Regions from separate parts of the Hansschlegelia sp. KR7-227 genome, predicted to be linked through region 1. Evidence: predicted binding sites of a transcription regulator. Region 1 holds the regulator's gene; each other region holds the start of a gene.
What was found. Region 1 encodes LexA, which represses DNA repair genes until DNA is damaged. Its sites were predicted from a motif close to TGTTCNNNNTGTGTTCNG; they were not measured.

Region 1 (10,405 bases):
CGCTGTCAGGCGCTCGCCATCACGGGGGATCCGCGCAACGCCGATCCCGCCTGCTCGCTCTCGCCGTTTCACGCCAAGATCACGGCGCTCGCGATCCAGGACGCGGACACCACGGCGACCGACTACATCTACCGCCGATTCGGCGCGACGCCGGGCCAGGCCCGCGTTCTCGTCACGCGGAACGCAGCGGACTGAGGGCCGCTCCCAGTCTCCTCACTTCAGTCGCATTCCGTGGCCTCTGTGCGCGACGGGGCCGAGCGGTTAAGAGACTGGAGCGCGCTTCGGAAGTGGCGCGCGCGAGTCGCTGACGAGGACGCGCATGAGGTCGACATTCGCCGCCCTGGCGGCGACGATGGTTCTGTTCGCTGGCGTCCAGGATTCGCGTGCGCAGGAGGAACCCGCGCCGCAGGATCCGGGTCAGGCGCGGTCGGAGCAATGCCTGCGCCTCGAGGCGCAGCTCGCGGCGCTCGGGCGCGGACCGAGTCGCCCGAACCCGCGCCAGCTCGAACAGGCCGTGGCCAAGCAGCAATCCGAGCTGGACCGCACGACGGCCTATGCCAGGAGCCTGAGCTGCGGCCGCCGGTTCCTGTTCGCGCCCGAGCCGCCAGCCGAATGCGGCCCGCTCGAATCTCGCATCCGTCAGATGCAGGTCAATCTCGACCGGTTGAGGGTTCAGGCGACGCAGGCCGGACAGAGCGGCGGCGGCGACCCGCGACGGCGCGAACTCTTGATCGCGCTGGCTCGAGGCCAATGCGGCCCCCAGTATCGGCTGGTCGAACGCCGCATCACCCGGGAGGCTCCGCAGGAACGCAAAGGGTTCTTCGCGACGCTGTTCGGCGGCGGCCAGTCCGAGCAGACCACGGAAGAGACGGTGATCGAGCCGGAAATGGACGAAAGCGGCGGCGCTCCCCGGGTTTCGACCTACCGCACCGTCTGCGTCCGGACCTGCGACGGCTTCTTCTTCCCGATCTCCTACCAGACCACGCGCAACGCGTTTCAGCGCGACGACGCCATCTGCCAGGCCACCTGCCCCGGAACCGAAGCGAAGCTGTTCGCCTATGGCAATCCGGGGAGCAAGATCGAATTCGCCACGGCGATCGACGGCCAGCCCTACGCCAAGCTCGAGAACGCCTTCCGCTACCGCAAGGAGTTCGTCGCCGGATGCTCCTGCAAGCCGGACGGCATGAGCTGGGCGGAGGCGCTGAAGGGCGTCGACGACAAGACGGTCAAGAAGGGCGACATCGTCGTCGACGAGGAGACGTCCGAAGCGCTGTCGCGCGCGAAATCGCCGGAGGAGCAGGCGAAGGCCCAGGCCCAGGCCCAGGCGCAGGCCCGAAGCCGGCCTGAGGCGCCGCGGCGGCGCAGCGAACCGCAGGAGACCGGCGCGCCGGCCGATCCCTCCGTGTCGCCCTTCGGACAGCCCACCGATCCGGGCGGCCGGGACTCGCCGAGCGACGACGTCATCATCCTCGACCAGCCGCGCCTGGAGCGCGGCGCCGTCGAACGGCGCCCGCTGGACGGCCCCAGCATGCAACGTATTCCGGACTGAGGGATTCGTCGGCCTTCGGCCGCCCTTGACGGGCGACGGCCCGAATGCCTTCAGTGCGCCGGCTGGAGCCTTGCGATGACCGCCGTCACCCTGATCGACAATTACGACAGCTTCACCTGGAACGTGGTGCACGCCATCGGCGCGCTCGGCGCGACGGTGACCGTCCACCGCAACGACAAGATTTCGGTCGACCGCGTGCTCTCGGAAGGTCCTGACGCGATCGTGATCTCTCCCGGGCCCTGCACGCCGCGCGAAGCCGGCATCTCCTGCGACCTCATCGCCCGGGCCGCGCCGGAGACGCCGATTTTCGGGGTGTGCCTCGGCCATCAGGCGATCGGAGAGGTGTTCGGCGGCGTTGTCGAGCGCGCGCCGGTCCCGGTTCACGGGAAGCTCGCCCGCATCAATCATGCGGGGCGCGGCGTGTTCCGCGGCATCAACGGGCCGTTGCGCGCGACGCGCTACCATTCGCTCGTCGTCAGGCGCGACGGACTGCCGGAGGCGCTCGAGGTCACCGCCGAGACCGACGACGGGCTGATCATGGGGCTGTCGCACCGCCGTCTGCCCGTGCACGGCGTCCAGTTCCACCCCGAGAGCATCGCCTCGGAGCACGGCGCGGCGATCTTCGCCAATTTCCTCGACGACGCCATGGCCTGGAACGCGAACCGACGCCGGCTTTCGGCCGCGCGGGCGGTCTGAGAGGCGGAGCGATGGACTCCTTCAAGGCGGTGATCGCGGCGGTCGCCGACGGCCGGCCGCTCGCCCGCGACGAAGCCGAGCGCGCCTTCGGCCGCATCATGACGGGCGAAGCGACGCCCGCCCAGATCGGCGGCTTCCTCATGGCGCTCCGGGTCCGCGGCGAGACCGTCGACGAGATCGCCGGCGCGGTCGCCGCCATGCGCGAGCGGATGACCCCGGTGGAGGCGCCCGCGGACTCCGTCGACGTCGTGGGCACCGGAGGCGACGGCGCCGGCTCGGTCAATGTCTCGACCTGCGCCGCCTTCGTCGTCGCCGGCTGCGGCGTTCCCGTCGCCAAGCACGGCAACCGCGCGCTCTCCTCGAAATCGGGCTCGGCCGACGTGTTGCGCGCGCTGGGCGTCGACGTGGACATCGGCCCCGAGCGGATCGCGCGCTGCATCGCGGAGGCCGGCATCGGCTTCATGTTCGCGCCGAACCACCACGCAGCCATGCGCCATGTCGGGCCGGCCCGCACGGAGCTAGGCGTGAGGACGATCTTCAATTTGCTCGGTCCGCTTTCGAACCCGGCCGGCGTGAGACGCCAGATGGTCGGCGTCTTCGCCGCCAAATGGGTCGAACCGATCGCGGAGGCGCTGAACGCGCTTGGTTCGCAGAAGGCGTGGGTCGTTCACGGATCGGATGGTCTTGACGAGATCACCACCTCCGGTCCGACCCGGGTCGCGGCGCTCGAGAACGGCGCGGTCACGACGTTCGACGTCTCGCCGGAGGACGCCGGGCTGCCCCGCCATCCCACGAGCGCGCTCGCCGGCGGCGACGCCGAGGCGAACGCCGCGGCGCTGCGCCGCGTGCTCGACGGCGAACGCGGCGCCTATCGTGACGTGTCGATCCTGAACGCCGCCGCGACGCTCGTGGTCGCCGGCCGGGCGGAGACATTGGAGGCCGGCGCCAAGCTCGCCGCAGGCGCGATCGATTCGGGCGCGGCGTATTCCCGGCTCGACGCGCTCGTCCGCATCTCGGCCGAGGAGCAGGCGGCATGAACGACATCCTCGCCCGGATCGAAGCCTATAAGCGGCGGGAGGTCGCCGACGCCAAGGCTGCTCGCCCTTACGCCGAGACGCGTCGTGCCGCCGAGGCCGCGTCGCCGCCCCGCGGCTTCGTGGCGGCGATCGAGACGACGCTAGGCGCAGGCCGTACGGCGCTCATCGCCGAGATCAAGAAGGCCAGTCCTTCAAAGGGTTTGATCCGCGCCGACTTCGACCCGCCGGTGCTCGCGCGCGCCTACGCGGCGGGCGGCGCGACCTGCCTGTCGGTGTTGACCGACGGCCCGTCCTTCCAAGGCGCGCCGGGCTTCTTGACGGCGGCCCGCGACGCCGTGGCGCTTCCCGTGATCCGCAAGGACTTCATGTACGAGCCTTACCAGGTGGCGGAGGCGCGCGCGCTCGGCGCCGACTGCATCCTCGTCATCATGGCCGCCGTGACCGACGCGGAAGCGCGCGACCTGGTGGCCTCAGCGTCCGACCTCGGCATGGATGCGCTGATCGAGGTGCATGACGAAGCGGAGCTCGATCGCGCGCTGCCGCTCAACGCCAAGCTGCTGGGAGTGAACAACAGGAATCTTCGCACCTTCGAAGTATCGCTCGACATGACCGAGCGGCTTTCGGCGCTCGCGCCCCCCGACCGTATCCTCGTCGGGGAAAGCGGCATCTTCACTCCGGCCGACGTCGCTCGGCTCGCCGCGGTCGGCTGCCGCACCCTGCTCGTGGGCGAAAGTCTGATGCGCCAGCAGGACGTGGCCGCCGCGACCCGTCAGCTTCTGGCGGCCTGACCCCCGCCGATGTCGCGCCTCACCCATCTCTCCGCGTCGGGCGAAGCCAACATGGTGGACGTCGGCGACAAGCCGGCCACCATCCGCGAGGCGACGGCGGAAGGCCGCGTCGTCATGGCGGCGGAGACGCTGCGCCTGATCGTCGACGGGGACGCCAAGAAGGGCGACGTGCTCGGGACGGCGCGGCTGGCCGGCATCATGGCGGCGAAACGCACCCATGAGCTCATCCCGCTCTGCCACCCGCTCATGCTCTCGAAAGTGTCCGTGGAGCTGATTCCCGACGCCTCCCTCCCCGGCGTGATCGTGACCGCGACCGCGCGCGTCACGGGCCCGACCGGCGTCGAGATGGAGGCGCTGACCGCGGTCTCGGTCGCCTGCCTCACGGTCTACGACATGACCAAAGCCGTCGATCGCGCCATGCGGATCGAGGGCGTGCGGCTTCTGGCCAAGTCTGGCGGACGGTCCGGCGACTTCCGGGTCGAGGAGGCCTCGTGAGCGGGCTTCTGCCCGTGGCCGAGGCGCGCGCCCGCATTCTCTCCGGCGTCGCGCGGCTCCCCTCCGAGCGCGTCGCGTTGCGCGAGGCGCTCGGGCGCACGCTTGCGAACCCCTTATCCGCGCTCCGGACCCAGCCGCCCTGGGACTGCTCCGCGATGGACGGCTACGCGGTCCGCGCATCCGACGTCGGCCGCGCCCCCGCCCGGCTGACCGTGATCGGCGAGGCCGCCGCCGGCCGCGCCTTCGGCGGGCGCGTCGGTCCCGGCGAGGCCGTCAGGATCTTCACCGGAGCTCCGGTTCCCGACGGCGCCGACGCGATCCTGCTTCAGGAGGACGCCGAGCGCGACGGCGCGGTCGTGACGGCGCAGGAGGCGGCCGTCCTCGGCCGCCACATCCGCCGCGCCGGGATCGACTTTGCCACCGGGCAGGAGCTCCTGCCCGCCGGCCGAAGGCTCGGGGCGCGCGATCTCGCGCTCGCCGCGGCGCTGGGCCACCCTGCCGTCGACGTGGGCCGCCGCCCCCGCGTCGCGATCCTCGCGACCGGCGACGAACTGGTCATGCCCGGAGAAAGAGCGGGACCGGACCAGATCATTGCGTCGAACAGCTTTGCGATCGCCGCCGTCGTCGAAGGCGAAGGCGGCGTCGCCGTCGATCTGGGGATCGCGCCCGACGACCGCGCCGCCATCCGCGCGGCGATCGACCGCGCGATCGAAGAGAAGGTGGATGTTCTGGTGACGCTCGGCGGCGCCTCGGTCGGCGACCACGACCTGGTGCAGCCTGCGCTCGCAGAGGCCGGCGTCGCGCTGGATTTCTGGAAGATCGCCATGCGGCCGGGCAAGCCTATGATGGCGGGTCGGCGCGGTGACATGCTCGCGCTCGGGCTGCCGGGCAATCCAGTCTCGGCGATCGTCTGCTCGCTGCTGTTTCTCGTCCCCGCGCTCCGTCGCATGGCCGGCCGCGAGGACGTCGAACCGGCCAAGACGTTCGCCAGGCTTGGACGGGACATGGCGCAGAACGACCGGCGTGAAGACTATATGCGCGCGGCGCTCACCTTTGATTCGGACGGCGTCGCCGTCGCGACCGCTTTCGACCGCCAGGATTCGTCGATGCTGCGCGCCCTCTCGGACGCCGAGTGCCTGCTCGTGAGGCCGGCCCACGCGCCGGCCGCGGACGCCGGAACTCCTTGCGAAATCATGATGTTACACCATCCGTTCTGATCGTCGGACGATCGAACGACGCTCGTGGAGGAGAACCTCCCGGGATGGTAACGCGGCCTTAACGCTTGCGGAACACACCTAGAACAGCTACGAATCTGTTCATGATTTGTTTTGTCACGGCGCGGAGCCGCCCATGTTGACCCGCAAGCAGTACGACCTTCTCCGCTACATTCACGAGCGGCTGAAGGAGACCGGCGTTCCCCCCTCGTTCGAGGAGATGAAGGACGCGCTGGGGCTGCAGTCGAAGTCGGGCGTGCACCGTCTGATCATGGCGCTTGAGGAGCGCGGCTTCATCCGACGGCTGCCGAACCGAGCCCGGGCGATCGAGGTGGTCCGCCTTCCGGAAGCGGCCGCGCCGCCCGTGACGCGGCCGACGGGGCGCTTCACGCCGAGCGTGATCGAGGGCAATCTGGGCCGCAGGCGGCCTGCCGCCGACGAGCCGGACGACAGCTCCGCGCGCATGGTCGCGATCCCCGTTATGGGCCGGATCGCCGCGGGCGTGCCGATCGAGGCGATCCAGACCAAGAGCGACACGATCTCGGTCTCTCCGGATATGCTCTCCAACGGCGAGCATTTCGCGCTCGAAGTGCGCGGCGACTCGATGATCGAGGCCGGCATCCTCGACGGCGACCTCGTGCTGATCCGCCGGCAGGAGTCCGCCGACACCGGCGACATCGTAGTCGCGCTCGTCGACCATGAGGAGGCGACGCTGAAGCGGCTGCGCAAGCGCGGCGCCTCGATCGCGCTCGAGGCCGCGAACCCGGCCTATGAGACGCGCATATTCGGCCCGGACCGTGTGGCGATCCAGGGGCGGCTGGTCGGGCTCATCCGGCGCTATTGATCCTCGCCCGGCGGCGGCTCCTCGTCAGGCGAAGTCGGATCGACGACGGTCGGTCGGTCGACTGTGGCCGGGGCGCGCGCTCTTGGCGCGAAGACGAGTTTCAGCGCGTCGTCGGGCGGCGGCGCGGTGGCCAGGGCGCTCCCCCTGTGCCAAGGGCGGGACCCGGCGGGGTTTCGGGCCGAGCGCCCGATGAACCGCGGGCCGTCGCGCATCAGCGCCAGCGATCCGGTCGCGGCGAGCGCGGCGCGGTCGATCACCGCCGCGGCGTCCCGGCAGGCGTCGGGCGCGTCGAGACGCGTGACCACCAACGTGGCGCGACGGCAGTCTTCGTCGAAGGCCCGGGCATCCCAGACCAGCGCAGCCCATCCGCCGGCGAACAGCGGCGCGACGCAGCCGTAGGCGTCGCAGCGCACGACGGTCGTGGTCTGGCCGACGACCTTCGCGCCCGACCCGAATGATCCTTCGGCTGACGCCCCCGCGGCCGAAGGCGAGGACTGCGCACCGCGGCCGCCCGGCTGAGATGGCCGCTCGGTGGGTCGGCCCGCCTTCACGGGCGACGCCGCGTCGGCGGCGAGCCACACCTTGGCGGCGAAGCTCCAGGACCGGGTCCCCACGAGCGCCAGCGCGCCGTCAGGGCCCCTGGCCGCCATCTCGCGGCCCGAGGCGTCGATCACCACATCCGGCCGCGACGGGACCGCGGCAAGCGCCAGCGCCGCCGCGAGCATGGGAACGGCGCCCCATCTCAACCGCGTCCGCCACAGACATGCCCAGCAGATCCCGAGCGCAAACAGGGCGAGCGCCGGCTCGTCGAAGGCCGGCACATTGCGCTCGGATCCCGGCCATGACGCCACCATCTCCGCGATCGCGAGCACGCCCCTCAGGCCGAGACCCATGGCCTGCCACCACAGGCCGTCCAGACCCAGCGGGGCGAAGAACAGCCCGCCCACGACCGACGGCATCACGAGGACGCTGAGCAACGGCGTCGCCAGCGCGTTGCCGGCGAGCGCGTAAGGCGTCGTGCGGTGGAAGTGATAGGCGGCGAACGGCGCGGTCGCCATCCCCGCGACCAGGGTCGTCATCACCGCGATCGCGGCTGCGGCTAGCGCCCAGCGCCACGCGCGTCCGAGGCCCGAGGCCGGCGGCGGAGGTCGCGCGCCGTCGCTCCTCCGCTCGAACCAGGCGATTAGGGCCGCGACCGCCGCGAACGACATCTGGAAGCTCGGTCCCAGCGCCGCCTCGGGCAACCAGGCCATGACGAGCAGCGCCGCAAGGGCCAGGTTTCGGGGCGACATCGCCGGCCGGCCGAGGATCACGGCTGCGAACACGATCGCGATCATGATGTAGGAGCGCTGGGTCGCCACCTCGGCTCCGGAGAGCGCGAGGTAGAACGTCGCGCCCGCGAGCGCCACGATGGCGGCGACGCTCTTCACCGGCCATCGAAGCGCTGCGGTCGACGACAGCGCCAGGCCGGCGCGCGCGAGCCAGAACAGCGTGCCCGCGACGAGCGCCATGTGCAGACCGGAGATCGACAGGATGTGGCTGAGGCCGGCCGCCCGCAGGTCGTCCTCGATCTTCTGTGGGATCGGTCCCTCGACCCCGGTCACGAGGGCCGCCGCCACCGTGCCTTCCGGGCCGCCGACCGACCGCGTGACGCGCTCGGTCAGGCTCATCCTCAAGCGTTCGAGGGCCGCCGAGAGCCGATCGGCGACGCCGAGATCGGACGCTGGCCCGAGATTGCGCAGATTTGTCGGCTCGCTTCCCGTGGCCCCGATCCCCTCGAAAAAGGCGACGCGGGCGAAGTCGTACCCGCCGGGGCGGACCGGCCCTTGCGGAGGTCGCCAATAGGCGGAAAGCGCCAGCCGATCACCGGCGGCGACCGCGGGCTCCTTGCCGAGCGTGACCCGCGTCTTTCGCGGACGATCGGCCGGCGCGAGCGTCCCCAGGCTTTCAAGGACGAGCGTCACGCGCCGACGATCGTTCGCTCGTGGTTCGATCGCGACCACGCGACCCACGGCGTCCGCCCTCATCGCCCGCGGCAGGACGGGAGCTTCCGCCCGCAAAGTCGACAATTTGGCGGCTAGAAATCCCGAGGCGGCGAACGCGACCGCCAACGCGAGCCACAGCGCGACGAACCGCCGGCGAAGCAGCGCCGCGATCCCGCCGCCCGCAAGCCAGACCGCGAACGAGGCCGTCAGCGTGGGTTCATGCGCCGCGGCGAAGTAGACCAGGACGCCGGTCCCGAAGGCGACGGGCATCCAGAGCGCGGGGCGCCCGAGATCGGCTTCCTCCGCAAAACGCGCCGCAAGCCAGTCGGCGGCTCCTGCGGCGATCGTCCCCCGACGTGCGTCCCCGACGTCGCGCACGCCCGGCAGGACAGCCGTTCTCGTCTGTCCCTGAGCCCGCCGCGTGTCTCGCGCCATGCCCGTCTTTCCCCCGGTCGCGCGACCATGCTACACGGTCGCGCCGTCGCGCACAGGCGTTCGCCGCCGCCGCGGATCCACGCATCGTTCAAGGCCCGCGCATCGTGACCGAAACCGTCGTCACCCGCTTCGCGCCGTCGCCGACCGGCTTTCTGCATATTGGCGGCGCGCGCACGGCGCTCTTCAACTGGCTGTTCGCGAAGTCCCAGGGCGGCAAGATGCTGCTCCGGATCGAGGACACCGACCGGGCCCGGTCGACCGACGCCGCGATCGCCGCCATTCTCGACGGGCTCACCTGGCTCGGTCTCGACTGGGACGGCGACCCGGTGTTCCAGTTCGCCCGCGCCGACCGCCATCGCGAGGCCGTGGACGCCATGCTGAGGGATGGCCGCGCCTACCGGTGCTACGCGTCGGCCCAAGAGCTCGAGGAAATGCGCGCGACCGCCCAGGCCGAGGGTCGCCCGCCGCGCTATGACGGCCGCTGGCGCGACCGCCCGGCCTCCGACGCTCCCGCGGACCGCGCGCCCGCCATCCGCCTCAAGGCGCCGCAGACCGGCGAGACGGTGATCGAGGACCTGGTCCAGGGCCGCGTCGTCATTCCCAACAAGGATCTGGACGATCTCGTCCTGCTGCGGTCGGACGGCACCCCGACCTACATGTTGGCCGTCGTCGTCGATGACCACGACATGGGCGTCACCCATATCGTTCGCGGGGTCGACCACCTCACCAACGCGGCGCGGCAGACGCAGATCTACGAGGCGCTTGGCTGGTCCGTGCCGAAGATGGCGCATATTCCGCTCATCCATGGTCCGGACGGAGCGAAGCTGTCGAAGCGGCATGGCGCGCTCGGCGTAGAGGCCTATCGCGAGATGGGGCTCCTGCCGGCGGCGCTTCGGAACTACCTCGCCAGGCTCGGCTGGAGCCACGGCGACGACGAGATCTTCTCGACCGAACAGGCGATCGCGTGGTTCGCTATCGGCGACGTCGGACGCTCCGCCGCCCGTTTCGACCAGGCCAAGCTCCAGAACCTGAACGGCCACTATGTCCGGTCGACTCCAGACGATGAATTGCTGGCGGCGCTGAAGAAGGCGATGCCGTATCTGCCCGGCGGCGCCGAGGCCGCCGCGAAACTTGACGCCAACGGACGCTGGGACGCGCTCGCCCGCGCCCTTCCCGGCTTGAAGGAACGCGCGAAAACGCTGGTCGAACTGCTGGACGGTGCTCGCTTCCTGCTCGACGAGCGACCGCTCGCCGTCGAGCCTGCCGCGCAGGACCTGCTCACGCCCGACGCGCGCGGCCTTCTCGCCACGTTGGCGACGCGGCTGGGTGCGCTTGAGGTCTGGACCGCCGCGGATGCGGAAG
Region 2 (10,405 bases), 790 kb from region 1:
GCGCGATTTCGGCATGACGCGGACGTTGCGCGGGTGGCCGGAGACGCCGCGCGGCTGCTGCGGATGGGCGAACTCGTCGGCACGGGCGAGCTCGATCGTAAGCGCGGAATCGTCCGACAGCCGCCCGAGTTCGCGTGTGCGGTCGAAGACGCGCTCCGCCATCAGATGCGTCACGCCTTCCGGGCTTCTCTGCACGCGGCCCTCGACGAGCAGCAGGCGGGCGGCCATCACGTCGCGGCGGAACCGCTCGAAGGTGCGAGCCCACAGGACGACGTTCGTGATCCCGGTCTCGTCCTCGATCGTGATGAAGACGGCGTTGCCGGCGCCGGGACGCTGGCGCACGAGCACCACGCCCGCCGTGCGGCAGAAGGCGGCGTCAGGCCAGGCCGAGGTCTCCGCGCAGGTCGCGATCCGCTCCCGCGCGAAGATCGGCCGCAGGATCTGCATCGGGTGGGCCTTGAGCGAGAGCCGCAGCGATTGATAGTCGGCCGCGACATGCGCGCCGAGCGGCATGGCGGGCAGGTCGACGGTCGGCTCCTCGCCGAGCTCGCGCGCGTCCGCCGCCGCGAACAGAGGCAGCGGCGCGTCGTCCGGCAGGCGGCGCACGGCCCAGAGAGCGGCGCGCCGGTCGAGGCCCAGGGAGCGAAACGCGTCGGCCTCGGCGAGACGGCGGAGAGCGGGGGCGGAAAGGCGGGCGCGCGCCGCCAGCTCCTCGACGCCGCCGAAGCCGTCGCGGCGCGCTTCGACGAGGCGACCGACCTCGGCCTCGCCGAGGCCTTTCACCTGCCGGAAGCCGAGACGCAGGGCGAGCGCGCCCCGTCCGTCACGCTCCAGACTGTTGTCGTAAAGGCTGTGGTTCACGTCGACGGCGCGGATGTCGACGCCGTGCTCCTGGACGTCGCGGACGATCTGCGCCGGCGCATAGAAGCCCATCGGCTGCGAATTGAGCAGCGCGCAGGCGAACACCGCCGGGTGGTGATGCTTGATCCAGGAGGAGATGTAGACGAGCTTGGCGAAGGAGGCGGCGTGGCTCTCCGGGAAGCCGTATGAGCCGAAGCCCCGGATCTGCTCGAAGCAGCGCTGCGCGAAGTCGCGGTCGTAGCCGCGCGCGACCATCCGCTCGACCATCAGGGTCTCGAAGTTCTGGATCGTGCCGACGTTCCGGAACGTCGCCATGGCGCGGCGCAACTGGTTCGCCTCGCCGTCCGTGAACCGGGCCGCGACCATGGCGAGCCGCATCGCCTGCTCCTGGAACAGCGGCACGCCGAGCGTCTTGGCGAGCACTTGCCGGAGCTCGTCCGCGGGGCCGTGCTCCGGCGCGGGGGAGGGATAGTCGACCGCCTCCTGCCCCGACCGGCGCCGCAGATAGGGATGCACCATGTCGCCCTGGATCGGCCCGGGGCGCACGATCGCGACCTGAATGACAAGGTCGTAGAACTCTTTCGGCTTCAGGCGCGGCAGCATGTTCATCTGCGCGCGGCTCTCGACCTGGAACACGCCGAGCGAATCCGCCCGCTGCAGCATCGCGTAGACGGCCTCGTCGCCGGGAGGGATGGCGGCGAGGTCGAGATCCGGGCCGCCATGCCCGCGGATGAGGTCGAAAGCCTTGCGGATGCAGGTCAGCATGCCGAGCGCGAGCACGTCGATCTTCATCAGGCGAAGCTCGTCTATGTCGTCCTTGTCCCACTCGATGAAGGTGCGGTCGGCCATGGCCGCGTTGCCGATCGGCACGGTCTCGTCGAGCCGGCCGCGCGTCAGCACGAAGCCGCCGACATGTTGGGAGAGGTGGCGGGGAAAGCCGAGCAGTCGCCGCGCGAGATCGAGCGCGCGCCGGATCGAGGGATTCGCCGGGTCCAGTCCCGCCTGGCGGATGTGCTCGTCCTTGATGTCCGTCCCCCAGCTGCCCCACTGGGTCGAAGCGAGGCGCGCCGTGACGTCCTCCGTCAGCCCGAGAGCCTTCCCGACCTCGCGCATGGCGCTGCGCGGCCGGTAGCTGATGACGGTCGAGGCGATCCCGGCGCGCTCGCGTCCATAGCGCGCGTAGATGTGCTGGATGATCTCCTCGCGCCGCTCATGCTCGAAATCGACGTCGATGTCGGGCGGCTCGCGCCGCTCCTCCGAGACGAAGCGGGCGAACAGGAGATCGTGCTCGGCGGGGTCCACCGCGGTGACGCCGAGCGCGTAGCAGACGGCGGAGTTGGCGGCCGATCCCCGCCCCTGGCAGAGGATGCCCTTGTCCTCGGCGACCCGCACGATGTCGAAGATGGTCAGGAAGTAGCGGGCGTAGTCGAGCTTCTCGATAAGGGCGAGCTCTTCCCGCAGCAGCCTTTCGACCTTCGAGGGAATGCCGTGGGGATAGCGGATCTCGGCGCGGCGCCAGGTCTGCTCCTCCAGCCAGCTTTGCGGCTCCCAGCCTGGCGGGACCGGCTCCTCCGGGTAGTCATAGGTCAGCTCGGCGAGCGAGAAATCGATCCGCGCCAGCAGGTTCTGCGTCTCGGCGATCGCTTCGGGCGCGTCGCGGAACAGGCGCGCCATTTCTTCCGGCGGCTTGAGATGCCGCTCGGCGTTGGCCTCCAGCCGGCGCCCCGCCGTCTCGACCGTGACGCCTTCCCGGATGCAGGTGAGAACGTCCTGCAGGTCGCGCGCGCCGGGCTCGTCATAGAGCGCGTCGTTGACGGCGAGGAGCGGGACGCCCGTCGCCCGGGAGATCGCCTTCAGACGGGCGAGACGTCTCAGGTCGTCGCCGCGCCGGTGGAGCGCCGCGCCGAGCCAGACGGAGCCGGGCGCGGCGTCCTCGATCCGCGACAGGGCCGCGGCCAGCCTGTCCGTCCGGCGCTCGGGCAGCACGATCAGGAGCAGTCCGGTCGGGTCCGCGAGCAAATCGTCGAGGCGCAGGATGCAGTCGCCTTTTTTGGCGCGGCGATTGCCGAGGGTGAGGAGACGGCACAGACGGCCCCAGGCCTCGCGGTTCGTCGGATAGGCGATCACGTCCGCGCCGCCGTCGGCGAAGACCAGCCGCGCGCCGACCGCAAGCTTGAACGCCTCGGCGCGCCGCTTGAGCTCCACGCGCGAGAACGGCGCGTCGGGCGCCCATGGACCGTCGATGAAGACGAATTCGCCGGGGCCCGATCCCTCGCGAACCTTTTCGGGCGGCGGCGCGCCCTCCATCCGCAGCTCGCGGAGCGCGCGGTGGGCGCGCACGACGCCCGCGACCGTGTTGCGGTCGGCGACGCCGATCCCGGTCTGACCGAGCAGAAGCGCCGTCAGCACCATGTGCTGGGGCGGCGCCGCGCCGCGCAGGAAGGAGAAATTCGTCGCGGCGGCGAGCTCGGCGTAAGGCTGGGCCACGGACGTCATGCGAACAGGCCGTGCAGATACCAGCGCGGCCGGTTCGTTTCGCGCTCGTAAAGCCCGGCGCGAAACACCCAGAAGCGGCGGCCTTCCAGATCCTCGACGCGGTAATAGTCGCGCGTCGGCGCTTCCCGGTCGCGCCACCATTCCGGCGCGATGCGCTCCGGCCCTTCGGCGCGGGCGATCATGTGCAGCACGCGCCGCCAGCGGAAACGGAGCGGCGGACCGTCGGGGGTCTCCGCGAGCGTCTCGATCGGCTGCGGCCGCTCGAACAGCTGCAAGGGGCGGACGGGCGGCTCGCCCGGTTCGGGGGAGGACCACCCCGGCTTGAGGGCGGCAGGCGACGAGGCGGGCACGAGCCGCGAGGCGCGCGCCGGATCATGCGTGTCGGCGGCCGAAAATCTGAGGACCCGTGACGCGCCGAAGCGCGCCACGAGCCGGTCGACGAGGTCGGAGACCGCGTCCTCGTCGCGCGTCTCGCCGTCGAAACGCGGCTGAAGCTGCGCCAGCGGCTGGGCGAGGGGCACGGCGAGCCGGATCAGGTCGAAGCCGAAGCCGGGGTCGAGCGGATCGGCGAGCGCGTCGAGCCGGGCCTGCAGAAGGCGGAGCACCGAGGAGGCGTCACGCGTCGGCCGGCCGGTCTCGACGCTGATGCGCCGCACCGCGCCGTCGGTCCGGAAAAAGCTCGCCTCGAAGACGCGTCCGCCCTGGCCGATGGCTTCGAGCAGCGCCGCCGCCTGACCGAGCAGCGCCCGGATCGTTCCCTCGATCGCGTCGGCATGGGCGATCGGCTCGGCGAAGCGCCGCTCCACGCGGCAGGCCGGCGGCGGCCTTAGCGGCGTGATGCGCCGGTCCTCTTCCCCGAGCGTCCGCCGCAGCCGCGTCGGCAGGTCTTCGCCGAAGCGGGCGGCGAGCGGCTGGCTCGGCAGGTCGGCGAGATCGCCGATGCGCTTCAGGCCCGCCAGCGAGAGCGCCCGGCGCACGTCCTCGCCGAGCCCCAGCGCCGCGACCGGCAGGGGCCGCACCGCCGCGGCCTCGCCGCCCGGCGGCGCGATCGTCACGCGGCCGAACCGGACGAGAGCGCGCGCGGCGTCGGGCGTTCCGGCGATCGCGGCGCGGGCGGCGAAGCCGTCCTGCCGGAAGCGCCCGACGACGAGCCGCCGCAAGGCCGCCTCGCCGCCGAAGAGATGGCCGCAGCCGGTCACGTCGAGGGTGAGGCCGTGCGGCGGGTCGAGCGCGACGAGCGGCGTCCAGCGGTCGCACGCCTCCGCCATCCGGCCGAGCAGGGCTGCGTCCGCCTCCGGATCGTGGTCGGCGGCGGCGAGGCCCGGAATGCGCGCGCGCGCGTCGGCGAGCGTCAGGCCCGGCGTCAGGCCGAGCGCCGACGCCTCCGGGCTCACGGCGGCCAGCCGCAGCGCTCCCTTCACCGGCTGCGCGACGACGAGCGGTTCAGCCGGCGCGTCGCCATGGCGCGCCGGCGTCCGCTGCAGCCGGTCCGTGGGCAGGAACGGAAACCACAGCGCGAGATAGCGGCGCGAATTCGAAGGATGCGCGGTCACGGTCCCACTCCACACGCCAGGTTCGAGGGCCAAGTCCGGCCCGATGACGCAGCAGGGCGGCGTCGAAGGCCGGGCGGCCCGGAGCGTTCGCCTCCAGCGGCGTCGAAGCCGAGGCGGAGACGCTCCACCGGCTGGTCGCCGCGCTCGGCGCAGGGCTCGCGCCGAGCCGGATCATCACGACCGTCACGCCCGAGACTCCGGCCGCGAGCGCCAGCCGCCGGCTCGCCTTCAGGTCGAGCGCCTTCGGCTCGCTCCAGATTTCGACCAGCGCGGCGCCCAAGGCGGCGCAGCGGGCGGCTTCCGCCGCCGCACGCAGGACGCCGGTCGGATCGCGGGCCCGCACGACGAGCAGACGCTTAGGATCGGCCCCGAACGCGGCGAGCCCGTCGCCGTAGAGCCCGCCCGCCTCGACGTCGACGAGATCCTGACGCGCCCAGAGAATCGAGCGTCCATGCGCGGCCCTCAAGGCGAGAGCGAGACCGAATCCGGAGGCGGCGGCTTCGTCCTGCGCGGCCCGTGCGTAGATCTCATGCAAGGCGCCGCACGCCAGCCCGCCGCCGAGCGCGGCGTCGAGGGCCGGCACGCCGAACTGGAACAGATCGGCGCCGCGGCCGGGGACGTCCGGGTCCAAACCCGAGATGGCCTTCCGCAACGCCGCCAAGGTGACCTCAGACGACGAAGGCATGTATGTTCCTATTTTGTTCTAGTACGACTCGCGGCGCCGAGAGAGTCAAGCGCCGGCGCGCGTCGCCGCTTTGAAAGCTTGAAGGGGCAGGGAGCAGGGGAGGCGTTCGGAGAGATCGTCCGCGCCTCGCCGCCGGGACTCCCGGCGAAACCCCAGCCGAAAACGACTTTGGCCGCTCGCGCGGCCAAATCGTAACGTCCTGCACTCTTTGAAGAGACTGGAGCGGGCGAAGGGATTCGAACCCTCGACCCCAACCTTGGCAAGGTTGTGCTCTACCCCTGAGCTACGCCCGCATGTCCAGTCGGTCCGCGAGGCTTGGGCCCCCGCGAGAGGCGCTTAATGCCGCAACGGCTTTCCGAATGCAAGGCGTTCGTCGCGGGGTTTGTCGCAGGGCGTCGCGCCGCGCTATGCGGGGTCGTGGGACGGCGCTCCGCGACCATCGCGGAGCGCGGGCGGGGAGGGATGACGCGACATGCCGGCGACGCGCGCGGAGCTGACGGCTTTCCTGGACGGGCTCGGGATCGCCTGGACGACGATCGAGCATCCGGCGGTGTTCACCGTCGCCGAGTCCCAGTTCCTCCGGGCGCGCATCGCCGGCGGCAAGTCCAAGAACCTGTTTCTGAAGGACAGGAAGGGCCGGCTGTTCCTGTTCGTCGCCGAAGACGAGGCCGAGATCGACCTCAAGACGCTGCACCTGAAGCTCGGAGCGCAGGGGCGGTTCTCCTTCGCCTCGGCGGAGCTGCTGCGCGAGGTGTGGGGCGTGGAGCCGGGCTCGGTGACGCCGTTCGGCGCGATCAACGACGCGCAAGGTCGGGTGACCGTCGCGCTCGACGCCGGGCTGCTGGCGCATGGGACGGTCAATTTCCACCCCCTCCAGAACACGGCCACGACGGCGCTCGCAGCCGACGATCTCGTCCGCTTCCTGCGGGCCACCGGGCACGAGCCGCTGATCGTTCCGCGCGAAGGCGCTCCCGCCGGTTCGGGCGCCATTCCGGATTGACCCCCATCCCCCTTTCGCAGTAGAAGGCGCGGCATCGGCGCGGCGGCTCGTTTCCACCGCGCCTTTCCGTTTGGGACAAATCCCAGACCGCCAAAAAGACGGGCCACGGGCGACGCCGCCCCGGAGCCGCGTTCGAACACGGGACTTCACGACAATGTTCGCAGTCATCAAGACCGGCGGGAAGCAACATCGCGTTTCAGCCGACGACGTCATCACCGTCGGCAAGCTCGAGGGCGACGCCGGCGCCAAGATCACCTTCGGCGAGATCCTCGCGATCGGCTCGGGCGACGACATCTCGATCGGCGCGCCCTTCGTGTCGGGGGCGTCCGTCGCCGCCGAGATCGTCGAGCATGCGCGCGGCGAGAAGGTCATCGCCTTCAAGAAGCGCCGCCGCCAGAATTCCAAGCGCAAGCGCGGCCACCGCCAGGACTACACGATCGTCAAGATCGTCGGCCTGTCCGGCGGCGCCAGCTCCGACGCGAAGAACTGAACGGCTAAGGCAGGAGAAGACCCATGGCTCACAAAAAAGCAGGCGGCTCCTCGCGCAACGGCCGCGACTCCGCTGGCCGTCGCCTCGGCGTCAAGAAGTTCGGCGGCGAGAACGTCATCCCCGGCAACATCCTCGTGCGTCAGCGCGGCACCAAGTGGCATCCCGGCGCCAATGTCGGCATGGGCAAGGACCACACGCTGTTCGCCGTCGCCGAAGGCAAGGTGGCCTTCGTGCACAAGGCCAACGGCCGCACTTACGTGAACGTAGCCCCGGCCGCCCAGGCCGAAGCCGCGGAATGACGGCGGGTTGATGCGACGCATCCCGCCGGGCGCTTAACGCTCCCCGGCGGTTTTGGACCGCAAGATCCGGATGGACGGGGGAGACGGGGCGCCGGACTCCCCCGTCGCCGTTTCCAAGGGTCCGGTCCCATGCCTGCGCCGATCACGTTCGACGACAGACTGCTCGATGAAGACTGTCTCACGGCGGAGGCGCATATGCGTCTTCGCCGCCTCCGCCCGACCGACGTCGAGGCCCTCGCAAAAGGGCTGAACGATCTCGACGTCGCCAAGAATCTCGTCGCCGTGCCCCACCCCTACGGCGTCGCCGACGCCGAGGAGTTTCTGACCGGGACGGCCGCAGCGCCGCATTCGCTCTGCGCCGCGATCGAGGTCGACGGCGCCTTCGCCGGCTGCGTGGCGCTCGACGGCTCCTCCGGCATGGCCGATCTCGGCTACTGGGTCGCCAGGCCGTTCTGGGGCCGGGGAATCGCGACGACGGCCGCGCGGGCGCTGCTCGACCTCGCCTTCGCGACGCAGGCGATCGACATCGTCAGCTCCGGCCATTTCCTCGACAACGACGCCTCGGCCGCGGTGCTCGCAAAGCTCGGCTTCCGGCGCTACGGGATCGTCGAGACGCATTCGCGGGCGCGGGCGGAGACCGTGCGCCTGGTCGCGATGCGCCTGACGCGGGAGGGCTGGGCGGAGACCCAGCCGGCGATCGAGACGCCTCGGCTCGTCATGCGCCCGCCGGTCGCGGCCGACGCCGACGCCATCGCGCTGCTTGCGGCGACGCCCGGCTCCGCGCTGATGACGGCCTCGGTGCCGCTGCCGACGAGCCGCGGCGACGCCCGCGCCTTCATCCTTGCGACCGCCCGGCAGCGCCGCCCCTCGAGCCTGAGCTTCGCCATGCGGCTGAAGGAGTCCGGCGCGCTGGTCGGCGGCGTCGGCTGGAAGATGGCCGAGCCCGACGTCGTCGATCTCGGCTACTGGCTGTCGGCGGATCACCGCGGGCTCGGGCTCGCGACCGAGGCGGCCCGCGCCGTGCTCGAGGCCGCCTTCGCGATGACGGGGGCGAAGGCCGCGAAGGCGCATTGCCGGGTCACCAACGCCTCCTCGCGCGGCGTGCTGGAGCGCTGTGCCTTCCAGTGGGAAGGCACGGGGCTCATCCGCCTCGCGCCGGTCGGCGGCGCGGTCGCGGTGGATCGCTTCCGGCTGGAGCGCGACGTCTTTCAGTCGCTGCGCGCCTGGGCGCCGGCCGCGTTCCGCAACGCCTGCGCCTGAGGGACCCGACGCCAGCGCCGGAGCGACCGATCCGCTCCGGCCGGCGCACGCGCCTCTCCCGCCCGCGCGGGGGCGCGCAATCCGTCGAACTGTGGTACAGCCTCGCGGGCCATCATATCGTTGAGCGCGCGCGTCGCCCTCCGGCCATCCGGAGAGGCCGCGTCAGGCGTGGCGCTCGACGGTCCGGCCTTCCGCCCACGCTGACCGACTGTCTGACCGATGAAATTCCTCGACCAAGCCAAAGTCTATGTCCGCTCCGGAGACGGAGGCGCCGGCTGCGTCTCGTTCCGGCGCGAAAAATTCATCGAGTTCGGCGGTCCGGACGGCGGCGACGGCGGGCGCGGCGGCGACGTGATCGTCGAATGCGTCGGCGGCCTCAACACGCTCATCGACTACCGCTTCAAGCAGCATTTCAAGGCCAAGACCGGCGTCCACGGCATGGGCAAGAACCGCACCGGCGCCAACGGCGCCGACGTCGTGCTGAAGGTGCCGGTCGGCACCCAGGTGCTCGACGACGACGAGGAGACGCTGCTCGCCGACCTCACCGAGATCGGGCAGCGCATCGTGCTCGCCAAGGGCGGCAATGGCGGCTTCGGGAACGCCTATTTCAAGACCTCGTCGAACCAGGCGCCGCGCCGCGCCAATCCCGGCCTCGAAGGCCAGGAGCGCTGGATCTGGCTGCGGCTGAAGCTGATCGCGGACGCCGGGCTGGTCGGGCTGCCGAACGCCGGCAAGTCGACCTTCCTTGCGGCGGTCTCGGCCGCCAAGCCCAAGATCGCCGACTACCCCTTCACCACGCTGCACCCCAATCTCGGCGTGGTCGGCGTGGACGAGCGCGAATTCGTGATGGCCGACATCCCCGGCCTGATCGAGGGCGCGCATGAGGGGATCGGCCTCGGCGACCGCTTCCTCGGCCATGTCGAGCGCTGCCGCGTTCTGCTTCATCTTGTGGACGGCACGCAGGGCCACGCCGGCGAAGCCTACAAGGTCGTGCGCGGCGAGCTCGAGGCCTATGGCGGCGGCCTCACCGACAAGACCGAGATCGTCGCGCTGTCGAAGGCCGACGCGCTGTCGCCGGAGCTCCGCAAGGAGCAGCTCGCGCGGCTGAAGCGCGCCGCCAAGCGCGCGCCGATCGCGCTGTCGTCGCTGTCGCGCGAGGCGGTCGAGACCACGCTCCGCAAGCTGCTCGCGGTGATCGACGAGGCGAAGGCGGTCGAAGTCGCCGAAGCCATGCCGAAGATCGTGGAGGAAGCCTGGCGGCCGTAAGAGGCAGTCGCGGCCGCCGGCGCTGAAATAGCGGCTGGACCGCAGGGCGCGAGAAGCTACAAGACACGCGCGCCGCGGTTTCCGTGGCGAAGACGCGGCTATGGCTTCGCGGGACCGGAATCTGGGCCGATGGAAGGTGCGATAGTCCGGACGACGCTCGCGCTGATCGGCCCCGCGATCCTGAGCGTCTTCGGGATCGCGTTCCTCTGTTCGTGGATGATCGAGCGCAAGCGCGGCTACCTGCTGCTGCTGGCCGCCGCCTGCGCGCTGTTTGCGTTCGGCGCGGGCTGCCAGATCCTGTATCTGCCGCGCGACGCCGGCCTCAACGCCATGATCTCCGGGCTGTTCTACACCGCGGCCGTTCTACTTGCGGTTGAGGGGATCCTGCTCCGGTCGGGACGCGCGCTGGGTTGGGCCGTGAACGCCATGATCCTCGTCGGTTTCATGACGTTGCTCTGGTACTTCTTCTATGTCGACCGCAATCTGCTGGCCCGG
Region 3 (10,405 bases), on a different contig from region 1:
CCGGGCGCACCGCCCCCGGCGTCTGCTACCGGCTGTGGGAGGAAGCCGCGACAGCGAGCCTCGAACCCTTCGCGCGGCCGGAGATCCTCGCCAGCGACCTCGGCGGCTTCCTGCTCGATCTTGCGGCCTGGGGGGTGACCGATCCCGCGACGCTCGCCTTTCTCGATCCGCCGCCGGCGGCGGCGCTCGCGGAGGCGCGCGCGACGCTCGTAGCGATCGGCGGGCTCGACGCGGACGGACGCATCACAGCGCGGGGCCGGACGCTGCGCTCCATCGCCCTGCCGCCCCGGCTCGCCGGGATGCTGCTCGACGCCGCGGAAGGGGAGGGGGCGCTCGCCGCGCAGGTCGCGCTGCTTGCGGTCGAGCGCGGGCTCGGCGGCGATAGCGTCGACCTCGGCGCACGGCTCGAGCGCTTCGGCCGGGAGCGCGGGCCCCGGGCCGAGGACGCGCGCCGGTTGGCGGAGAGCTGGCGCGTCGCGGCGGGCGCGCCGGCAGGCGGACCGATCGACGCGTCCCGCGCCGGCCTGGTGGTCGCGCGCGCCTTTCCGGACCGCATCGCGAAGGCGCGCGGGGGAAAGCCCGGCGCCTTCCTGCTCGCGAACGGCCGCGGGGCGGCGCTCGATCCCGCGGAGCCGCTGTCGCGCGCGTCCTATCTCGCGGTGCTCGACGTCACCGGCGTCGCGCAGGAGGGCCGCATCCTGCTCGCGGCGGCCCTCGACGAGGCGGAGGCGATCGAGGCCGCGGGCGACCGGGTTGACGAGAGAGACGACGTCGCCTTCGACGCCGGCGCGGCCGCAGTGAGGCGTCGCGCGCGGCGAAGGCTTGGCGCGATCACGCTCGCCGAGCGCCCGCTCGCGGTCGCGCCCGGCGTAGAGACGGCGCGGGCGCTGGCGGAGGGCGTGGCGGCGCTCGGCCTCGATCGGCTGCCCTGGAGCCGGGCGGCGAAAAGCCTGATGGCGCGCGCCGCGTTTTTGCGCCGCGCGGAGCCCGAGGCGGGCTTTCCCGACCTGTCGGACGAGGCGCTGCGGACGAGCGCGGCGGAGTGGCTCGCGCCCTTCCTCGGCTCGGCGACGTCGCTGCGCGAGATCGACGAGGGCGTCTTGTCGGCGGCGCTCGACGCTCTGCTTCCCTACACGCTCCGCCGGCGGCTCGACGCGGAGGCGCCCAGCCATTTCGCTGCTCCGTCCGGCTCGCATCTGCCGATCGACTATGAGGGCGAGGAGGGGCCGGCGCTCGACGTGCGGGTGCAGGAGCTGTTCGGGCTCGACCGCCACCCGACGATCGCCGGCGGCCGCGCGCCGCTGACGCTGCGGCTGCTGTCGCCTGCCCACCGTCCGATCCAGGTGACGCGCGACCTTCCAGGCTTCTGGCGCGGCTCGTGGAAAGAGGTCCGCGCCGAGATGCGCGGGCGGTACCCGCGGCATGTCTGGCCGGAGGACCCCGCCGCCGCGCAGCCGACGAGCCGCGCCAAGCCCCGCGGGACCTAATCGACAAGCCCCGCGAGGAACGTGGTCAGGCCACGCCGAGCACCACGAGCCAGATCGAGACCGTGACGACCGACAGCGCGGTCGACACCGCGACGGCGGTCGAGGAGGTCGCCTCGCCCACCTTGTAGCGGGAGGCGATGAGGTAGCCGTTGACGCCGCAGGGCATCGCCGCGAACAGCAGCGCGACCCCAGCCCACACCGGCGGCACGTCGAGAAGGTGGAAGGCGAGAACCCAGACCAGAAAGGGATGCACGATGAGCTTCAGCGTCACGATTCCCGCCACGGCCTTCAGGTCGTTGCCGAAGCCGAACTTCTTCAGCGCCAGGCCCATCGCGATCAGCGCGCAAGGGCCGGCGGTGGCCGCGAGCTGGTCGACCACCGATTTGACCCCTCCGGACGGCGCATAGTCGAAGCTTTTCGCCAGCACGCCGGCTGCGAGCGACAGGATGATCGGATGCGTGACCAGCGTCGTCGCAAGCCGGCGCGCGATGGCGAGCGGCGCGCCTTCGGCGTCGGCGCTTTCGATGAGAAGCGCGGCGGCCGACATCATGATCGGCAGGTGGATCGCGAGCAGCAGGAACAGGGGAACCGCGCCGGCGTCGCCATAGACCTTCAGGATCAGCGGCACGCCCACCAGCACGGTGTTCGACTGGGCCGAGGAGAAGCCATGGATCGCGGCCTCCTGCCGGCTGCGCCCGAACGACTTGACCGCAAGAAGCATCGCGACGCCCCAGACCACGGCCGCCCCTCCGAAATAGGCGGTCCAGTAGCCCCACGGGTTCTCCGCTGGGCTCGATCCAGTCGAGAGCGTCCGGAAGATCAGGCTGGGCACGGCGATCAGGAACACATAGTCCGACAGCCCGTCGCCCGCGCGGTCGCCCAGCAGCTTCAGCCGCCCGGCGAGATAGCCGAGGCCGATCAGCCCGAAGGTCGGCAGGATGACGGCGACGAGGTCCATGGCGGAGATCAGCCGGCGGGGGACAAGGGGCGCGGAGGAGGCCTCGGGCTGCCGTTAAGCTCTTGATCGATGGGGGTCAACGCCCCCGCCCAGGGCGGCCGCAGGCTGGGGATGGGCGGGAGATCGGGATGTATTGCGCGATTGGTTTAGCCCATCCTTAAAACCCCGGAGTCCAGTGTCGCCTTAACGATCCCCATGCCAAAAGCCCTGGAGCCATGCCGACATGAGCGCGAGCGCGAGCCTTGTCGACGACGCGTCCGCGTCAGACCCGACGCACCGGATCGCGGTCGCGGCCCATGAAATCCGTACGCCGCTCGGCGGCGTGCTCGCGCTCGCCGACCTCCTGCTGGCGGAAGACCTGACCGAGGCGGCTCGCGGCCATGCGAGCGCACTGAAGAGCGCGGCGGAGCATCTGCTCGAGATCGCGACCACGCTGCTCGGCGGCGAGCCTGTCCGCCGTCCGGACGCGCTCGCGATCGATGATCTGCTGACCCGGGTCGGGCCGCCGATCGCGGCCCGGGCCATGGCGAAGGGCCTGATCTTTCGCGCGACCCGGGGACCGGGCGTGCCCGACCGAGTCGTCGCCGACGAAGGCGCGCTGCGCCAGATCGTCGACAACCTCGCCGACAACGCGCTGCGGGCTACCGCGCGCGGATCGGTGGAGCTCGCCATCGAGCGGGTCGGCGGCGCGGCCGACGCCGTCACGCTCCGCATCGCCCTGCGCGATACGGGGCCGGGCGTCGGAGACGCTCCCGAGCGGCTGTTCGAACCCTATGTCCAGGGGATGGGCCCGTCGGGCGCGGCGGGGCTGGGGCTGACCGTCGTCGCCGAAGCCGCCAAGGCGATGGGCGGGCGCCTCGAGGCGTCGAATCGTCCGTCCGGCGGCGCCGAGTTCGCGGTGGTCGCGTCCTTCCCGGCCGTCGACCGGCCGGGCCCGGCGACCAGCGGGGCGCGCGTGCTCGTCGCCGAGGACAACGAGATCAACCGGCGCGTCATGGTCACGCTGCTCGAGCATTTCGGAATGGCGTACGACATGGTCGAGAACGGCGAGGCGGCGGTCGCGGCGGTCGCGGCGGGGGAGTACGACGTCGTCCTGATGGACGCGGTGATGCCGGTTCTCGACGGGTTGTCGGCGACGCGGCAGATCCGGGCGCTTGACGGCCCGAAGCGGGCGGTCCGCGTCGTCGGCGTCACCGCCCGCGCCTTCAACGACGAGATCCGCGCCTTTCGCGAGGCGGGCGCCGACGCCGTCGTGACGAAGCCGATCTCGGTCGCGGCGCTGTGGAGCGCGATCGGCGAGCACGAGCGCCGCTGGGCGTGATGCGCCCCGCTCAGGCGGCCTTTTCGCCCGCGCCCTCGGCGATCTTCACGATGTCGGCCATGATTGCGGTCAGGTCGAAGTTCTTCGGCGTGTAGACCGCGGTCGCACCCATCGCCTTCAGTTCGCGCTCGTCTTCCGGCGGTATGATGCCGCCGACGATGACGGGCACGTCGTCGAGCCCTTCCTTGCGCATCCGCTCCAGCACGTCGCGCACCAGCGGGATATGCGAGCCCGACAGGATGGACAGCCCAACGACGTGGACGCCCTCTTCGAGCGCGGTGTTGACGATTTCGGCGGGCGTCAGGCGGATGCCCTCATAGACCACCTCGAACCCGCAGTCGCGGGCCCGGACGGCGATCTGCTCGGCGCCGTTCGAGTGGCCGTCGAGGCCGGGCTTGCCGACCAGCAGCTTGAGGCGTCGGCCGAGCGCGTTCGAGGCGGCCTCCACCGCCTTGCGCACCTTGGCGATCTCGCCGCCGTCGGTCGCCTCGCGCGCGGCGCGGCCGACGCCGGTGGGCGCGCGGTATTCGCCGAAGATCTCGCGCAACGTCGCGCCCCATTCGCCGGTCGTGACACCCGCCTTGGCGGCCGCGATCGACGGCTCCATGACGTTGCGGTCCTCCTTCGCGGCGGAGGCCAGTTCGGCGAGCGCCTTGTCGACGGCCTTCTGGTCGCGCTGCTCGCGCCACGCCTTGAGACGCTCGATCGCGTCCTCGCCGACATGCTCGGGCACGACCTGAATGGAGCCGGCGCCGGTCGACAGCGGCGAGGGCTCGCCCTTTTGATACCTGTTGACGCCGACGACGATCAGTTCCCCGGATTCGATCGCGGCGAGCCGCCGGGCGTTGGATTCGACCAGCCGCCCCTTCATGTAGCCGGCTTGCACCGCCGGGATCGCTCCGCCCATGTCGTCGATGCGGGCGAGCTCCGCGCGCGCCTCCTGCTTCAACTCCTCGACCTTCTCCGCCATCACGACCGAGCCGTTGAAGATGTCGGCGTATTCGAGGATGTCGGTCTCATAGGCGAGGATCTGCTGGGCGCGCAGCGACCACTGCTGGTCCCACGGCCGCGGCAGCCCGAGCGCCTCGTTCCATGCCGGTAACTGCACGGCGCGCGCGCGGGCGTCCCTCGAGAGCGTGACGGCGAGGGTCTGGATCAGGATGCGGTAGACGTTGTTCTCGGGCTGCGGCTCGGTCAATCCGAGCGAGTTGACCTGGACGCCGTAGCGGAAGCGGCGGTTCTTCGGGTCTTGCACGCCGTAGCGGTCGCGCGTGATTTCGTCCCAGAGATCAACGAAGGCGCGCATCTTGGCGATCTCCGTGACCAGCTTCATGCCGGCGTTCACGAAGAAGGAGATGCGTCCGACCGTCGTCGCGAAGGTCTCATCGTCGAGGCCGGCGGCCTGGACCTCGTCGAGCACGGCGATCGCGGTGGCCAGCGCGTAAGCGAGCTCCTGCACCGGCGTCGCCCCGGCCTCCTGCAGATGGTAGGAGCAGACGTTCATCGGGTTCCACTTGGGCATCTCCTTCGTCGTGAAGGTGATGACGTCGCGGATCAGCCGAAGCGACGGCGCGGGCGGGAACACATAGGTCCCGCGCGACAGATATTCCTTGATGATGTCGTTCTGCGTCGTGCCGGTCAGCGCCGCGCGATCGGCGCCCTGCTCTTCGGCGAGCGCGGCGTACAGCGCGAGCAGCCAGGCGGCCGTCGCGTTGATCGTCATCGAGGTGTTCATCTTCGCGAGCGGGATCTCGTCGAAGAGCGCCCGCATGTCGCCAAGGTGGGAGACCGGCACGCCGACCTTGCCGACCTCGCCGCGCGACAGGATGTGATCGGGATCGTAGCCCGTCTGCGTGGGCAGGTCGAAGGCGACCGACAGGCCGGTCTGGCCGTTGGCGAGGTTCGCCTTGTACAGCCTGTTGGAGTCCGCGGGGGTCGAGTGGCCCGCATAGGTCCGGAACAACCAGGGTTTATCGGCCATGTTCGCTGACGCCTCGCGGGGTAGACTGGCGGCGCAAGGGCGCCCGCCGACAGTCTTTAGCTCACGTGTGCGGCGCCGCAATGGGCCGATCGTCGGAAGCGCTGCTCCGCCGGAGCGAAAGGCCGCGCGGGCGAGGGTTGAGCCCGTCCGACCGGGGGCCTTCGCCGGCGCGGGCGTTCAGCAGAGTCGCATGGACCCAGAGACCGACAGCGCCGCTCGCTCACCCTGCGGCGTCGAACTCCTCGTCCGCGAGCGTGCGGCGCGCGGCGTCCCGGTGACGGTCCTTCATGTGAACGCGCACCGCAGCGAGCGCGGCGGCCAGAATGCTGGCGTCGTCGGCGAAGCCCATCAGCGGCATGAAGTCCGGCATCGCGTCAAACGGCAGCACGAAATAGGCGAGCGCGCCGATCAGCGCCGCGCGGACATGCATCGGGGTCTCGCGGTCGAGCGCGCAGTAATAGGCCGCGACCGCGTCCTCGGCGAAGGGAATGCTGCGAGCGACACGTTTGATCTTCGGCCAGAAGTCCCGCTTCACCCGGGCCTCGTCTGCGGCGTAGTCGCTGTCGGTCGCCATCGATCGGATCGTCCTTCGCGGGAAACGGCACGTCTCACGATAAAGTGGCCTCGTCGGCGCCCCCGATCAAGCCTCGGCGGCGTCCGCCGCCGCCTCGATCGCCTCCATGTCGTCGTCCGACAGGCCGAGATGGTGGCCGATCTCATGGACCAGCACATGGGTGACGATCGCGCCCAGAGTCTCGTCGTGCTCGGCCCAGTAGTCGAGGATCGGGCGGCGATAGAGATGCACCATGTTGGGGGCCTGTCCCGTCCGCGCTTCCGCCTCGCCCTGCGCCAGCCCTAGGCCGGTGAAGAGACCGAGGAGGTCGAACTCGCTCTGAGCTTCGAGCGCGGTCAGCACGTCGTCGGTCGGGAAGTCGTCGACCCGCAGCACCACGCCGGCGGCGAGCGCCCGGAAGGACGCCGGCAGACGGGCGAAGGCGTCGTCGGCGAGACGCTCGATCTCTGCAAGATCGGGCGCTGAAAGCGCGCCCCAGTTCACGGCGGACGCCGGCCCGGTCTCGCTCATGTCGCGCTCCTTCCGCACCCTGTCGAATTTCGGCGCATAGACAGCTCCGATGGCCGGTCGACGCCGCGCAGGGGCGCGCTAATTACCCCGTGCCAATGATCAGAACAAAGGCTCGAACCGGGCCAGCGCCATGAACGTCGCGTGAACGCCGGGCTCACCCTGAGTTCACAGGACGTTAGGAATGATCGGGACACAGACGGAGCAGGACAGACAAGGTCCGCCCGAAGGAACACACGAGGAGAATGACATGAAGGGCCTGATTCTTTCGACCAGCCTCGCCGCCGCTCTCGGCGCCTTCGCGTTCGCGCCTGCGAGCGCCGCTCCGATCGCGACCCACGGAACGATCCTCGCCCCGGTCGTCGCCACCGACGTGGCGTGCCGCACCGTGAAGAAGACCGTGTGGAACCGCGGCGTGAAGCGCGTCACGACCAGCCGCACCTGCGATCGTCCGCGTTACGTCGAGCGTCGCGTCTACCACCGCGATCGCCGCTACGGCTACTCGCGCCCCTACGTCCGGCCGGGCGTCTCGATCGGCATCGGCGTCCGCTGATCGGCGAGGGACCGTCTCGGTCCCGATTCAGAAACGCTCTCAGGCCCGGCCGTCCCCCGACGGCCGGGCTTTTTTTGCGTCGCCGCGGGGTCGCGTCTTGCGCCGACCGGATTACGACAATCGCTGCATTGCGCGCCTTCCGGGTGCTTTCTACGGTTCCCGAGCCAAACCTTGGCCGCCGATCCCTCATGCCAGCGTGGCATGCCGACGCGCGGAGGAGACGGCGGGCGGCGGCAGGGAGCGTACGGCGTGAAGAAGAACAAGGTCATCACGGCTGACGAGGCCATCGCGCTGATCAATGACGGCGACGTCGTCACGACCACCGGCTTCGTCCAAAGCTGCATTCCCGAAGCCCTGCACGCCGCGCTCGAGAAGCGCTTTGTCGAGACCGCCGCGCCCAAGGGGCTCACGCTGATCATGACGGCGGGCGCCGGCGATTCGAAGGGCCTCGGCACCGGGCGCCTGCACCATGAAGGCCTGCTGAGCCGCGTGATCGCCGCCAATTTCGGCCGGATGCCGAAGGTCGCGCAGGCCGCGAAGGACAACAGGATCCGCGGCTACAACCTGCCGCAGGGCGTCATCTCCCAACTCTATCGGGCTTGCGCCGCCGGCCAGCCCGGCCTGTTCTCCAAGGTGGGGCTGCACACCTATGTCGACCCGCGCCACGGCGGCGCCAGGGTGAACGAGCTTACCCAGGAGGAGATCGTCAAGGTCGTCGAGGTCGATGGCGAGGAGTGGCTGTTCTACACCGCGACCAAGATCGACGTCGCCTTCATCCGCGGCACCTCGGCCGACCCTTCCGGCAACATCACCATGGAGAAGGAGGCGCTGACCCTCGACTGCCTCGCGCAGGCGATGGCGGCGCGCAACAATGGCGGCGTGGTGATCGCCCAGGTGGAGAGGATCGTCGACGACGGCTTCCTGTTGCCGAAGGACGTGCGGGTGCCGGGCATCCTGGTCGACTGCGTGGTGGTGGCCGACGCCGAGCATCACCGGATGAACTATGGCGTGCAGCATTCCGCAGCGCTCGCCGGCCAGATCCGCGTGCCCGTCACCGGCATCGCGCGCATGAAGCTCGACGCCCGCAAGATCATCGCGCGCCGGGCCGCCTTCGAGCTTCCGCCGAACGGCGTGGTCAATCTTGGCGTCGGCGCGCCGGAGGGCATCTCCTCGGTCGCGAACGAGGAGAAGATCACGCCTTACATCACGCTGACCACCGAGGCCGGGGCGGTCGGCGGGGTGCTCGCGAGCGGGTCGAGCTTCGGCGCGGCGACCAACGCCGACTGCGTCATCGACCAGAACCAGATGTTCGACTTCTACGACGGCGGCGGCCTCGACATGACCTGCCTCGGCATGGCCGAGTGCGACGAGGAGGGCAACGTCAACACCTCGAGCTTCGGCGGCAAGCTCAACGGCTGCGGCGGCTTCATCAACATCAGCCAGAACGCCCGCAGCGTGGTGTTCGCCGGCACCTTCACCGTCGGCGGCCTCGAGGTCGCGGTCGAGGGCGGCAAGCTGAAGATCGTGACGGAAGGCCGCTCGCGGAAATTCATCAAGCGCGTCGAGCAGAACACCTTCAGCGGCCCCTACGCGCAACGACGCAGGCAGCCGGTGATCTACGTCACCGAACGATGCGTCTTCCAACTCACCGCAGAGGGGCTGGAGCTGATCGAGGTCGCGCCGGGCGTCGACGTCGAGCGCGACATCGTCGCGCATATGGAGTTCCGGCCAATCATCAACGCGCCGGCGCTGATGGATCCGCGCATCTTTGGCGAAGAGCCGATGAACCTGATCGCCGACCTGCTGAACCTCGGTCTGGCGGAGCGCATCAGCTACGACGCGGCGCGGAACATCCTGTTCCTGAACCTCGAGGGCTGGCAGGCGCGCTGCAAGGCCGACATCGAAAACCTGCGCGAAGCCCTGGTCGCAGCCTGCCGAAAGGCCGGCCGCAGAGTGAACTCCGTGGTCAATCACGACGGGTTCAAGATCTCCGAGGCGCTATACGACGACTATGCCGAGATGATCGAATATCTGGTGGAGCATCACTACGAGACCACGACGCGCTACGCCACCAACGCCTTCCTGCGCGTCAAGATGCAGGAGGCGCTGAAGAAGCGCGGCCTCGCCCCGCACGTGTTCGAGCGCCGCGAGGACGCCCACGCCTTCCTGGAGCGGGCCGCGACGGTGCAGGCGGCGTTCGGCGAATGCGACGAGGTCGCGTCGGCCGCCTGAGGTTGGGCGGCGTCGCGCGCGCCCCGCGGGTCTTCCGCGCGCGATTTGCCGTGAACGGCGCGCGTGATAGACAGACTTGCGCATCAGATTTGCGGGGGACAGATGACCGACGGCAGCGATCTTGCTCGTTTTCTGAATTCGGCGCCATGGAGCAATCTAACCTTCAACGCGCCCAAGCCCGCGCACGACGCAAAGGGCATGCTCACCTGGTTCGAGCGCATCATGCTGGCGTGGCTGACCAGCGAACTGTACGACGGCAAGGGGGAGATCGTTGAACTCGGCGTGTTCCTGGGATCTTCTACGATTTCGCTAGCGTCGGGGTTGGAACTCAACAAGAAGGTTCCGGCCGACAATTTATTGAAACGTATTCACGCCTACGATCGTTTTATTGGACACTACGAGGCTAACTGGGTACGGAAGAACACCACCTTTGAAATCGGAAAAGACAACAATTTTCTTTCGGTCTACCGCGAGAACATCAAGAACTACGAAAAATATGTCGAAATCAACGTCGGGGATTTATGCGAGAAGACCTGGCGGGGTGGCGACATCGAGATATTGTTCGTCGACGTCCTGAAGAGCCCTGAGCTCGCCGACAAGGTGATCAACGATTTCTTTCCCAGCATGATGCCGGGTAAGACCGTTCTCGTCATGCAGGACTACATCTTCCAAGAGTTGCCCTATACGGTCATCGTCATGGAGCACTTCGCCGAGTATTTCGAGCGTGCGGGCGACACGTGGCGAAACAGCGTGCTCTACGTCAACACCAAGCCCATTCCACCGGCGATGATG

Region 2: a site for LexA is predicted at 5,599-5,616, ahead of ACO2RJ_RS10115 (ImuA family protein). Genes of this name have one in related genera too.
Region 3: a site for LexA is predicted at 7,018-7,035, ahead of ACO2RJ_RS17010 (metallopeptidase family protein). Genes of this name have one in related genera too.

The regions. Positions count from the first base shown of each region.
Region 1 is NZ_JBMSEA010000001.1:1,362,582-1,372,986, forward strand. It holds gene pqqE (pyrroloquinoline quinone biosynthesis protein PqqE) at 1-195, shown strand, start outside; gene ACO2RJ_RS06405 (DUF2865 domain-containing protein) at 320-1,549, shown strand; gene ACO2RJ_RS06410 (anthranilate synthase component II) at 1,625-2,245, shown strand; gene trpD (anthranilate phosphoribosyltransferase) at 2,257-3,282, shown strand; gene trpC (indole-3-glycerol phosphate synthase TrpC) at 3,279-4,070, shown strand; gene moaC (cyclic pyranopterin monophosphate synthase MoaC) at 4,080-4,565, shown strand; gene glp (gephyrin-like molybdotransferase Glp) at 4,562-5,782, shown strand; gene lexA (transcriptional repressor LexA) at 5,916-6,623, shown strand; gene ACO2RJ_RS06440 (ComEC/Rec2 family competence protein) at 6,617-9,043, opposite strand; gene gltX (glutamate--tRNA ligase) at 9,148-10,405, shown strand, end outside.
Region 2 is NZ_JBMSEA010000001.1:2,152,671-2,163,075, reverse strand. It holds gene ACO2RJ_RS10125 (error-prone DNA polymerase) at 1-3,357, opposite strand, end outside; gene ACO2RJ_RS10120 (Y-family DNA polymerase) at 3,354-4,910, opposite strand; gene ACO2RJ_RS10115 (ImuA family protein) at 4,801-5,595, opposite strand; tRNA gene ACO2RJ_RS10110 (tRNA-Gly) at 5,814-5,888, opposite strand; gene ACO2RJ_RS10105 (prolyl-tRNA synthetase associated domain-containing protein) at 6,068-6,595, shown strand; gene rplU (50S ribosomal protein L21) at 6,750-7,085, shown strand; gene rpmA (50S ribosomal protein L27) at 7,109-7,384, shown strand; gene ACO2RJ_RS10090 (GNAT family N-acetyltransferase) at 7,580-8,644, shown strand; gene obgE (GTPase ObgE) at 8,864-9,910, shown strand; gene ACO2RJ_RS10080 (diguanylate cyclase) at 10,040-10,405, shown strand, end outside.
Region 3 is NZ_JBMSEA010000002.1:337,348-347,752, reverse strand. It holds gene hrpB (ATP-dependent helicase HrpB) at 1-1,487, shown strand, start outside; gene ACO2RJ_RS17030 (AEC family transporter) at 1,513-2,445, opposite strand; gene ACO2RJ_RS17025 (response regulator) at 2,669-3,766, shown strand; gene ACO2RJ_RS17020 (methylmalonyl-CoA mutase family protein) at 3,777-5,828, opposite strand; gene ACO2RJ_RS17015 (YkvA family protein) at 5,968-6,321, opposite strand; gene ACO2RJ_RS17010 (metallopeptidase family protein) at 6,388-6,831, opposite strand; gene ACO2RJ_RS17005 (hypothetical protein) at 7,079-7,381, shown strand; gene ACO2RJ_RS17000 (acyl CoA:acetate/3-ketoacid CoA transferase) at 7,631-9,613, shown strand; gene ACO2RJ_RS16995 (class I SAM-dependent methyltransferase) at 9,716-10,405, shown strand, end outside.